Chelatococcus sp. YT9: one gene and its partner. The protein of the gene in region 1 interacts with the protein of each later gene in a pairwise test. Links are inferred from orthologs where the notes say so. Each region holds a gene or a part of one and is shown on either strand. Other genes may lie near its edges.

Region 1 (5,566 bases):
AGAGTCGGGATCAGAGGTCCAGCACGAGACGTGTCGGATCCTCGAGGTTTTCCTTGATGCGGACCAGGAACGTGACCGCTTCCTTGCCGTCGATGAGACGGTGGTCATAGGACACCGCGAGATACATCATCGGCCGCGCGACGATCTGGCCGTTCTTCACCACAGGCCGCTGCTCGATGCGGTGCATGCCGAGGATCGCAGACTGCGGCGCGTTGAGGATCGGCGTGGAGAGGAGCGAGCCGTAGACGCCGCCGTTGGAGATCGTGAAGGTTCCGCCCTGCATTTCCTCGATGGTCAGCTTGCCCTCACGCGCGCGCTTTCCGAACTCGGCAATCTGCTTCTCGATGCCGGCGATCGACAGCTGGTCAGCATCGCGGACCACCGGGACGACGAGACCCTTGTCCGTGCCGACGGCCACACCGATGTGATAGTAGTTCTTATAGATGATGTCCGTGCCGTCGATCTCGGCATTCACGGCCGGCACGTCCTTCAGCGCCTGCACGCAGGCCTTCACGAAGAAGCCCATGAAGCCGAGCTTCACGCCGTGCTTCTTCTCGAACACGTCCTTGTACTGGTTGCGCAGGTCCATGACGCCGGACATGTCGACGTCGTTGAACGTCGTCAGCATGGCGGCGGCGGACTGGGCTTCCTTGAGGCGGCGCGCGATGGTCTGGCGCAGCTTGGTCATGCGGACGCGTTCTTCACGCGAGGCATCGTCTGGGGCCGAGGGTGCGCGCAGTTGCACGGGCTGAGCCGGCTGGGTCGCCGCGCCGGTGGAGAGCGCGCCGAGAATGTCGCCCTTGGTCACGCGGCCATCCTTGCCGGTGCCCGCGACCTTCGCGGGATCAAGGCCGGTTTCGGCGGCGATGCGGCCGACGGCAGGGCCGTTGTCTCCCTTGGCGGCGGCGGGGGCCGCTGCTGGAGCAGGAGAAGGAGCTGAAGCCGGCTTCGCTGCGGGCGCATCGGCCGGGGCTGCCTTGGCCGGGGCTGCCTTGGCGGGAGCAGCACCTGCGCCGCCTTCGGTGACGGAGCCGAGCAGGGCGCCAACCTCGACAGTGTCGCCTTCCTTGGCCGTGATCTCTGCCAGAACGCCGGCGGCCGGAGCGTTCACTTCCAGCGTAACCTTGTCGGTTTCCAATTCCACGAGCGGCTCATCGGCCTTGACGGCCTCGCCCTGTTTCTTGAACCACCGGCCGATGGTGGCCTCCGTCACGGATTCGCCGAGTGTCGGCACACGGATTTCGGTCGCCATGATGTTCGCTTCTTACTGTCTGCCGGCCGGGCCGGATGGATGACGATCTAAGGCCTTGCGGCCAGTTTGGTTGGCGGGACGATGGCTTCCCTCAGGAAGCCAACGCCTCGTCGAGGAAAGCTTGCAGCTGTGCGAGATGCTTCGACATCTGGCCGACAGCTGTTGAAGCCGAGGCGGGACGGCCGACATACCGCGGACGCTTTGCCTTGAGTCCGGAATGGTCGAGGACCCATTCGAGATAGGGCTCGACGAAGTTCCACGAACCCATGTTCTTGGGTTCTTCCTGGCACCACACCACCTCTGCATTGCGGAAGCGGGAGAGGATGCCGGCAAGCGTCTTCGCCGGGAACGGATAGAGCTGCTCGACGCGCAGGAAAAAGATGTCGTCGATGCCGCGCTTCTCGCGCTCCTCATAGAGGTCGTAGTAGACCTTGCCGGAGCACATCACGACCCGGCGGATCTTCTCGTCCTTGACGAGCTTGATCTTCTCCTTCGGCAGACGCTCGGCGTCGTCTCGGAGAATACGGTGGAAGCTCGTGCCCTCGGCCAGCTCGTCCAGCGTCGAGACGCAGCGCTTGTGGCGCAGCAGCGACTTCGGCGTCATCAGGATGAGCGGCTTGCGGAACTCGCGCTTCAGCTGCCGGCGCAGGATATGGAAATAGTTCGCCGGGGTCGTGCAGTTCGCGACCTGCATGTTGTCCTCGGCACAGAGCTGCAGATAGCGCTCCAGGCGGGCGGAGGAATGCTCCGGCCCCTGGCCTTCGTAGCCATGCGGCAGCAGCATCACCAGGCCGGACATCCTGAGCCACTTGCGCTCGCCCGAGGAGATGAACTGGTCGACGACGACCTGGGCGCCGTTGGCGAAGTCGCCGAACTGCGCCTCCCACAGGGTGAGCGCATTCGGCTCAGCCAGCGTGTAGCCATATTCAAAGCCAAGCACGGCCTCTTCCGAAAGCATCGAATTGATGACCTCGTAGCGCGCCTGGTTCTCGTCGAGGTTGTTGAGGGGCGTGTAACGATCCTCGTTTTCCTGGTCGAGCAAGACTGAATGGCGCTGGCTGAAGGTGCCCCGCTCGACATCCTGGCCCGACAGGCGAACCGGATGGCCTTCGAGCAGAAGCGAGCCGAAGGCAAGCGCCTCGCCCGTCGCCCAATCAATACCTTGGCCTTCCTCGATCGTCTTGCGGCGGTTGTCGAGGAAGCGCTGGATCGTACGGTGCAGATGGAAGCCTTCCGGCACCTTCGTCAGACGCTCGCCCATGGTCTTGAGCGTCGCTTCCGGCAGGCCTGTCGCACCGCGGCGCGGATCATCGGCATCCTCGCGGACAGCCTTGAGGCCCGACCAGCGGCCATCCAGCCAGTCAGCCTTGTTGGGCTTGTAGGTCTGCGCCGCTTCGAACTCGCCCTCGAGCTTCGCGCGCCACGCGGCCTTCGCTTCCTCAACCTCGCTCTCGGCCAGCACACCCTCGGCCACGAGCTTCTTGCCGTAGATCTCCAGCGATGTCGGGTGCTGGCGGATCTTCTTGTACATGATCGGCTGGGTGAATGCCGGCTCGTCGCCCTCGTTGTGGCCGAAGCGGCGGTAGCAGAACATGTCGATGACGACGGGCTTGTGGAACTTCTGACGGAACTCGATCGCGATCTTCGCGGCGAAGGTCACGGCTTCCGGGTCGTCGCCATTCACGTGGAACACCGGCGCCTCGACCATCTTGGCGAGATCCGACGGGTAAGGCGAGGTGCGCGCGTAGCGCGGATTGGTCGTGAAGCCGATCTGGTTGTTGATGATGAAATGGAGCGAGCCACCGGTGCGGTGCCCCTTCAGGCCGGACAGACCGAGGCATTCCGCCACGACGCCCTGGCCGGCGAAGGCCGCGTCGCCATGAATGAGCAGCGGCAGCACCTTGGAACGCTCGACTGTGTCGCCGAGCTGGTCCTGCTTGGCGCGGACCTTGCCGAGCACGACAGGGTCGACGATCTCGAGATGCGAGGGGTTGGCGGCGAGCGAAAGGTGGACGCGGTTGCCGTCGAACTCGCGATCCGACGAGGCGCCGAGATGGTACTTCACGTCACCGGAGCCTTCCACGTCGTCGGGCGCGAAGGAGCCGCCCTTGAACTCGTGGAAGATCGCGCGATGCGGCTTGCCCATTACCTGCGCGAGCACGTTCAGGCGGCCGCGGTGGGCCATGCCGAGCGCGATATCACGAACGCCCAGAGCGCCGCCGCGCTTGATGATCTGCTCGAGCGCCGGAATCATTGACTCGCTGCCATCGAGGCCGAAGCGCTTCGTTCCCGTATACTTGACGTCGAGGAACTTCTCGAAACCTTCCGCCTCGACGAGCTTGTTGAAGATCGCGCGCTTGCCCTCACGGGTGAAGCTGATCTCCTTGTCGGGCCCTTCGATGCGCTCCTGGATCCAGGCCTTTTCGGTCGGATCCGAGATATGCATGAACTCGACGCCCAGCGTCTGGCAATAGGTGCGTCGCAGGATCTCCAGCATCTGGTTGATGGTGGCGAACTCAAGCCCGAGCACATTGTCGATGAAGATCTTGCGATCGTAGTCCTGCGGTCCGAAGCCGTAGGTCGCGGGATGCAGTTCCTCGTGATCGCCGCGCGCTTCCAGCGCGAGCGGATCGAGGTCGGCATGCAGATGGCCACGCATGCGGTAGGCGCGGATCATCATGATGGCGCGAACGCTGTCGCGAGCCGCCTGCTCAACCTCGGCCTGGCTGAGCTCGACGCCCTTGGCCTGGGCCTTGCCCTTGATCTTGTCGCCGATCGCCTTTTCGACGCCAACCCAGTTGCCGTCCAGGGCGGAAACGAGTTCGCCATTGGCGACGATCGGCCAGTTCGGCCGCTTCCAGGATGCGCCGCGCGCGTTCTCGACGATCGTCCCCGCCTCGTCCTTCAGCCCGGCAAAGAACGTCTGCCACTGCTCGTCGACGGAGGACGGGTTCTGCTGGTAGCGGGCGTAGAGCTCCTCCAGATAGGCGGCATTGCCGCCATAGAGGAAGGAAGTTTGAGCAAAGATGTCGTTCACGTCCTGGCGTGCCATCGTCTTCATCCTGGCCGGGACCTCTGCAGCACACGCAAGGTGGCGCTGCGAAGGCATATGCGCGGCCGTTGAAGGCCGGCTTCTCCCGCCGCAACCCGGTTTCGCGGCGAGAGGGACCGCCTGGGGCGTTCCGTTTCCATGAAATTGGATCTCTTGGATCCCCGCCGATCATATGGCGATCGAACCGCAATATTCCCAGAAGGTTTCCAGACCCTTTCCTCTTCGACCCTCAGGTGAGGATCCGCAACTTCAAGACAAGACAGATGTAAACCTGGCCCGGCGCGAACCGGACCAGGCGAAAAGCTGTCTTTATCCCTTCAAGACCTCGACCAGGGTCTTGCCCAGGCGGGCCGGTGACGGGGACACGCGGATGCCCGCCGCCTCCATGGCCGCGATCTTGTCTTCAGCGCCGCCCTTACCACCCGAAATAATGGCGCCAGCATGGCCCATGCGGCGGCCCGGAGGAGCCGTGCGGCCGGCGATGAAACCGACCATCGGCTTCTTGCGGCCCTTCTTCGCCTCACGGGCGAGGAACTCCGCGGCATCTTCCTCGGCCGAGCCGCCGATCTCGCCGATCATGACGATCGACTCGGTCGCGGGATCGGAGAGGAACATGTCCAGCACCTCGATGAACTCGGTGCCCTTGACGGGATCGCCGCCGATGCCGACCGCCGTTGTCTGGCCGAGGCCTTCCTGGCTGGTCTGGAACACCGCTTCGTAGGTCAGGGTCCCGGAGCGCGAGACGATGCCGACACTGCCGGGGCGGAAGATATTGGCCGGCATGATACCGATCTTCGACTGGCCGGCGGTGACCACACCGGGACAGTTCGGCCCGATGAGGCGCGACTTCGAGCCATCGAGCGAGCGGCGCACCCGCACCATGTCGAGCACCGGAATGCCTTCCGTGATGCAGACGATCAGCGGGATCTCGGCATCGATGGCCTCGCAGATGGCGTCAGCGGCGCCTGCCGGCGGCACATAGACAACCGAGGCATCGGCGCCGGTCTGCTCGCGCGCCTCGCGCACGGTGTCGAACACAGGCAGCCCGAGGTGCTTGGAGCCACCCTTGCCGGGCGAGGTGCCGCCAACGAGATTGGTGCCATAGGCGATGGCCTGCTCCGAGTGGAACGTGCCGTTCTTGCCCGTGAAGCCCTGGGTGATGACCTTGGTATTCTTGTCGATGAGAATGGACATCAGCGGGTCCCCTTCACGGCCGCGACGATCTTCTGCGCCGCGTCATCGAGATCGTCGGCCGGGATGAC
Region 2 (4,887 bases), 2.2 Mb from region 1 along the record:
CAGCCGGCTCGGCATCCGTTTCATCGGTATGATGATTCAACCAGAGCATGTATCGCTTCTGCGTATGGTCATCGGCGCGTCGGAGAAATTCCCAGCGCTCGGACGAGCCTTCTTCGAAGCCGGGCCTTGTTACGGCGTGACACGGCTTTCCGTCTATCTCGCCGCGCAGCAGGCGGCGGGGCGTCTCGCCATGGATGATACCGATATCGCCGCCGCGCAGTTCATTGGTCTTGTTCAAGGCGGCCTTACGAAAGCTCCGCTTTTCGGCGTAAACGAACAGCCGTCAGAGGAGGCGATCGAACGAACCGTCGCGAGCGCGCTACGCGTCTTCTTCGCTGCCTATGGACCGGAACGGTCCTGACGGCGGGAGGCCTTCCCTATTTATCATCCCGCAAGGCTTCCTTGACGCGGGCGTCCAGGACCTCAGGCTGCTTGATAACGAGCGCGCCGCGGGTACGCTCAACCAGTCCTTCCGCCGACAAGGCGCTGAATTCACGCGTGACCTGCTCACGGCGGCAACCGATGCGGGCGGCGATGACGTGGTGAAAAGGTGGCGGTGTGACGACCCGCTCGCCGGGATGCCCGGCCCGCGGCACCGACAGACGTAGCAGCTCCGCGTAGAGGCGGTGCCGGAGATCAAGCACCGTATGTTCCATGATGCGGGCATTGAGTTCCCGCACGCGCCCCGCAAGGAGCTTCAGCAACCGCTCGGCAACCGTTGGCGAGGCAAAGACGATCTCGCGGAAAACGGAAGCCGGCATGATGCACACTTCACCGCGCGTCAGAGCCGTTACATTCGCCGAGCGCTTCACGCCATCAATGGCGGCAAGCTCGCCGAACAACTCGCCCGTGCGCATCTCGCCGAGAATGACCTCTTTCCCCGACTGGCTGCGCACAAGGACCCGCACTTCGCCAGCAACGATGAAATAGACGTCGGTGGAGACATCCTCGAAATCCACCAGGATCTCGTCGGCCTCGAACCGGCGCCAGTTGCAGCGCTGCTCGTAGGCGTCAAAATCCAAATCCGCGTCCTTGAAGAACGGAACACGCGTCAGCTGCAACATCGCCCCGATTCTCACCTTCCGTCCGCATCGTCCGGACCTGAGGGAACGGGGTCAAGCGGCTTTAGCTCCCGTCAGCGGAGCCACCATGGGAAGTGCCATCGGTTGCGCTTTGAAAGCAACAGATCTTAGCAGTTACGGCCGACTTTTGCCGGAAATGCACCCATTCTGTTCAAACTTTCAAGCCGATCGCGCAGAGGATGCCTTCCGGAGCCTCAGGCGGCCGGGGGCGGAAGCGTCGCAGGAATGCTTTGGGGAGCCTGTGCTGGCGCATGAACCCCGGGCCAAGCGTATGGATCGGTGCGCAGAAGTTCAAGGCGCGAAACATTTCCCGCTCCACCCAGGACCAGCGCAATGCCCATCACAAGGCCGCCAACGGCGACCGCCAGAGCGGGAATGGAGAACAAACTGACATCAAGACGCATGACTTGGCCGAATCACATGTTGTCCACAGCTTTTCAACACCATGTCCTCACGCTTGTCCAAGGCAGCATCGCGACCGGACTATGTCGAAGACATGGCAAACCGCGCGGGTAACGCCTGCTAACGGCTCGCATCGACACGCAGGACTTGCGGGCGAGGCCGGCAAACGGCACAAGACTGCGATGCTGCAGATCAATGAACTGACCTATCGGCTCGGAGCACGCCTCCTGATCGACCAAGCGACCGTCGCGGTCCCGAGTGGAGCGCGTGTCGGCCTGGTCGGTCGCAATGGCGCAGGCAAGACAACACTGTTCCGGTTGATACAGGATGAGATCGCGGGCGAGTCCGGCAGCATTACCCGTCCGAAGAACTGGCGGATCGGCGCGGTGGCGCAGGAAGCCCCGAGTGGGCCGGAGACGCTGATCGAGGTGGTCCTAGCGGCCGATACCGAACGCGCCGCGCTGCTGGCTGAGGCCGAGACAACGACTGATCCCATGCGACGTGCCGATATCGAGATCAGGCTCGTCGATATCGATGCCCATTCGGCGCCGGCACGGGCGGCCGCTATTCTCCACGGCCTTGGGTTCGATGCGGAAGCACAGGCGCGTCCTTGCTCATCCTTCTCCGGCGGCTGGCGCATGCGCGTCGCTCTTGCCGCCGTGCTCTTCACCGAACCAGATCTGCTGCTGCTCGACGAGCCCACAAACTATCTCGACCTCGAAGGCACGCTCTGGCTTTACGACTATCTCGGGCGCTATCCCCATACGGTGCTCGTCATCAGCCACGACCGCGATCTCCTGGACACAGCGGTCGACCACATCCTGCATCTCGACCAGGGCAAGCTCACGGTCTACCGCGGCGGGTACACCTCCTTCGATCGCCAGCGACGGGAGAAGCAGGCCCTTCAATCCAAAGCGCGGATGAAGCAGGAAGCCGAACGCAAACACCTCAGCGCCTTCGTCGAGCGTTTCCGCGCCAAGGCGTCGAAAGCGCGCCAAGCGCAGTCGCGGCTCAAGCGGCTGGAGAAGATGGAGCCAATCGCCGCCGTGGCCGGTGAAGAGGTGCTGCCCTTCCATCTGCAGGGCCCGGACCGCCCGCTCTCCCCACCCCTCATCGCGATCGAAGGCGTCGGTGTCGGCTATGGCGACCGCACGGTGCTCGATCGCCTGAACCTGACCCTTTTACCGGACGACCGCATCGCGCTGCTCGGCTCGAATGGCAACGGTAAGTCGACTTTCGCCAAGCTCCTCTCCGGACGGCTAGCGCCGATGAAGGGCCAGGTGACCCATTCGCCGAAGCTGAAGACCGCGTATTTCGCCCAGCACCAGCTGGATGAGTTGAGCCTGGCCGAGACACCTTTGCAGCACGTCGCAGCGCTCATGCCGGACGCGCCGCAGGCGAAGCAGCGGGCGCGCGCCGCCCAGTTCGGTTTTTCCGGCGCGCGGGCCGAAACGCCGGTAGATAAGCTTTCCGGCGGCGAAAAGGCCCGGCTTCTCATGGGGCTTGCAGCTTTTGGCGGCGCCCATCTCCTGATCCTCGACGAGCCGACCAACCACCTCGACATCGACAGCCGCCAGGCCCTCGTCGAGGCGATCAACGATTATACGGGCGCCGTCGTGCTCATCAGCCACGATCGATTTCTCATCGAGGCCTGCGCCGAACGCCTCTGGCTCGTTTCGAATGGCACCGTCAAATCTTATGATGGCGACATGGACGACTATCGCCGTCTTGTCCTCGGCCTCGACAAATCCGGCAGCGGCGGCAACCGCGAGGAGGCAAAGACGCCCGCCGCCGCGCCGTCCCGGCCGGCAGGCGCGGCGCGCCCGTCCCTCAACGCCATGCGCAAGCGCGTCACCGAGCTCGACGCGCGCATCGCGAAGCTGACGGCCGCCATTGAGAAGGTCGACACAGCCCTCGCCGATCCGGCGGCCTTCCGCGATAATCCGACGAAGGCGGCGGAGCTTGCGCGCATGCGCAACGAGGCCGCAGAGGCTCTGGCTCGAACGGAAGACGAATGGCTCGACGCGACAGCTACGCTGGAGGGCGCACAAGGTTGAAGCGGCGTCAGGCGCATCTCGACCTGAAATCACTCTACATGTGAATACTACACGTATAAGAGCATACCCTACAATATAAATCCTTTTTCATCGGCAAGTATCACATCTCAAGCGCCGTATGCGTCGCCAGACATCTTCATGGCGCGAATAATGCTCGCATCTCGACGCAAGAATCCGATGGTGATTTGTCCATGAAACTCCTTACAATGCCTGAAATTATCGGCAGGATTCCCGGCGCAAGGGGGGTCGGCAAGAGAATTGCCCGTGCTACAGGCGTTCTACCGCCCAAACATGCCAGCGGTCGAGAACCGCTTTCCATTCAAGGCCCTTCCACAACGCTCCCAACCTCATCCGAGCCTATCGCACCGCCTCGGCCTAAGCGCCAATTGCAAAAGGCGATCGATGCGGGGGGCCTCACCACCGGCGAGTTGCAGATTCCAGAAGAGCGCCGGCAAGGACTGATCTATATTCCTATCCGTGCACAGAAATTGAGAGAGCTCGCTCAAATTTGGAACGAGCAGAGGTTTATCGGTAAGAAGGGTCTCTATGGCATCCTGCAAAAGCCGGATGACATGCTCGAGAGCACCTGGCTGGCGACACGTCCCCTGCGCGATCTCGATTGCGAGGCTAAATTATATGTCCTGCTTGATGCCGATATCCCAGGCCATTCCGACGAAAACGTCATCGGCGGCGTAGAAGACCCGGTCACCTATTCGGGGGCCAAGGCGATGGGAACCCCCGAGCCCCGCCCAAATCCACTTCTGTCCGCTCCGCAAAAGCTTGTCAACAATGCTTTCCTCTCCAGGGAAAGGACATGGTCTCCAGATACATTCGCCAAGCATATGAAGGCCTCCGGCCTGCCAACCGACTTTCGGTTCCTCCGCCTGTACATCGGATTCTCACAATATGTGAAATCAAAGCACGGAGGCGCGCCTTACGGCAGTCATCCGGGTTGCGCTTTTGCCAAGCAATTCGCTGCAGCGATGAATAAGCTTGGATACAAGCATCTTGAAATTCGAGGATATTTTGGGGTGCTCGCAATGGCCGATGATGACGTTATGCGGAATCACCGGTATACAAAGATATACTTCGAGAATCCCCGACCAACCCCAGAGCCGGACTATTTCAAGCCTAGCCAGAAGAGTTTTGTATATTACAGCAACACTGACGATGTACGGTCTCAAACGATCATAGGCAGGACGAGTGAGCGCGCTGAACACGCTGCAGAATTTATCAAGCATCCCTTGAATACCGCGCGGGATGCTGCCCAAAAGTGGCTTTTTAAAAAGATAATTCCTCGCTCCTAGCTAGACGATCGGCGTCCTGACTGCGCCTCGGCAGATTCC

What was found. Proteins that work in one complex are often made in the same cells at the same time.
Region 2: the proteins of KIO76_RS07595 (region 1) and KIO76_RS17850 interact in binary tests that used the Escherichia coli proteins (3 or more experiments, as listed by UniProt). The link is inferred for Chelatococcus sp. YT9 from one-to-one orthologs.

What each region holds. Positions count from the first base shown.
Region 1 is NZ_JAHBRW010000001.1:1,694,903-1,700,468, forward strand. The notes cover bases 1,144-4,695. They hold KIO76_RS07595 (2-oxoglutarate dehydrogenase E1 component), read right to left. Parts: upstream 4,305-4,695; coding sequence 1,344-4,304; downstream 1,144-1,343. Other genes in these bases: odhB (2-oxoglutarate dehydrogenase complex dihydrolipoyllysine-residue succinyltransferase), read right to left, coding at 1,144-1,252; sucD (succinate--CoA ligase subunit alpha), read right to left, coding at 4,614-4,695. Also shown: more of odhB, read right to left, coding at 11-1,143; more of sucD, read right to left, coding at 4,696-5,498; sucC (ADP-forming succinate--CoA ligase subunit beta), read right to left, coding at 5,498-5,566. UniProt on the Escherichia coli protein: E1 component of the 2-oxoglutarate dehydrogenase (OGDH) complex which catalyzes the decarboxylation of 2-oxoglutarate, the first step in the conversion of 2-oxoglutarate to succinyl-CoA and CO(2).
Region 2 is NZ_JAHBRW010000001.1:3,872,102-3,876,988, reverse strand. Bases 1,231-4,103 are described here. They hold KIO76_RS17850 (ABC-F family ATP-binding cassette domain-containing protein), read left to right. Parts: upstream 1,231-1,666; coding sequence 1,667-3,541; downstream 3,542-4,103. Other genes in these bases: KIO76_RS17845 (hypothetical protein), read left to right, coding at 3,733-4,103. In the rest of the region: KIO76_RS17860 (TetR/AcrR family transcriptional regulator), read left to right, coding at 1-361; KIO76_RS17855 (Crp/Fnr family transcriptional regulator), read right to left, coding at 378-1,064; more of KIO76_RS17845, read left to right, coding at 4,104-4,848. UniProt on the Escherichia coli protein: Genetic data indicate it may be involved in ribosome assembly or function.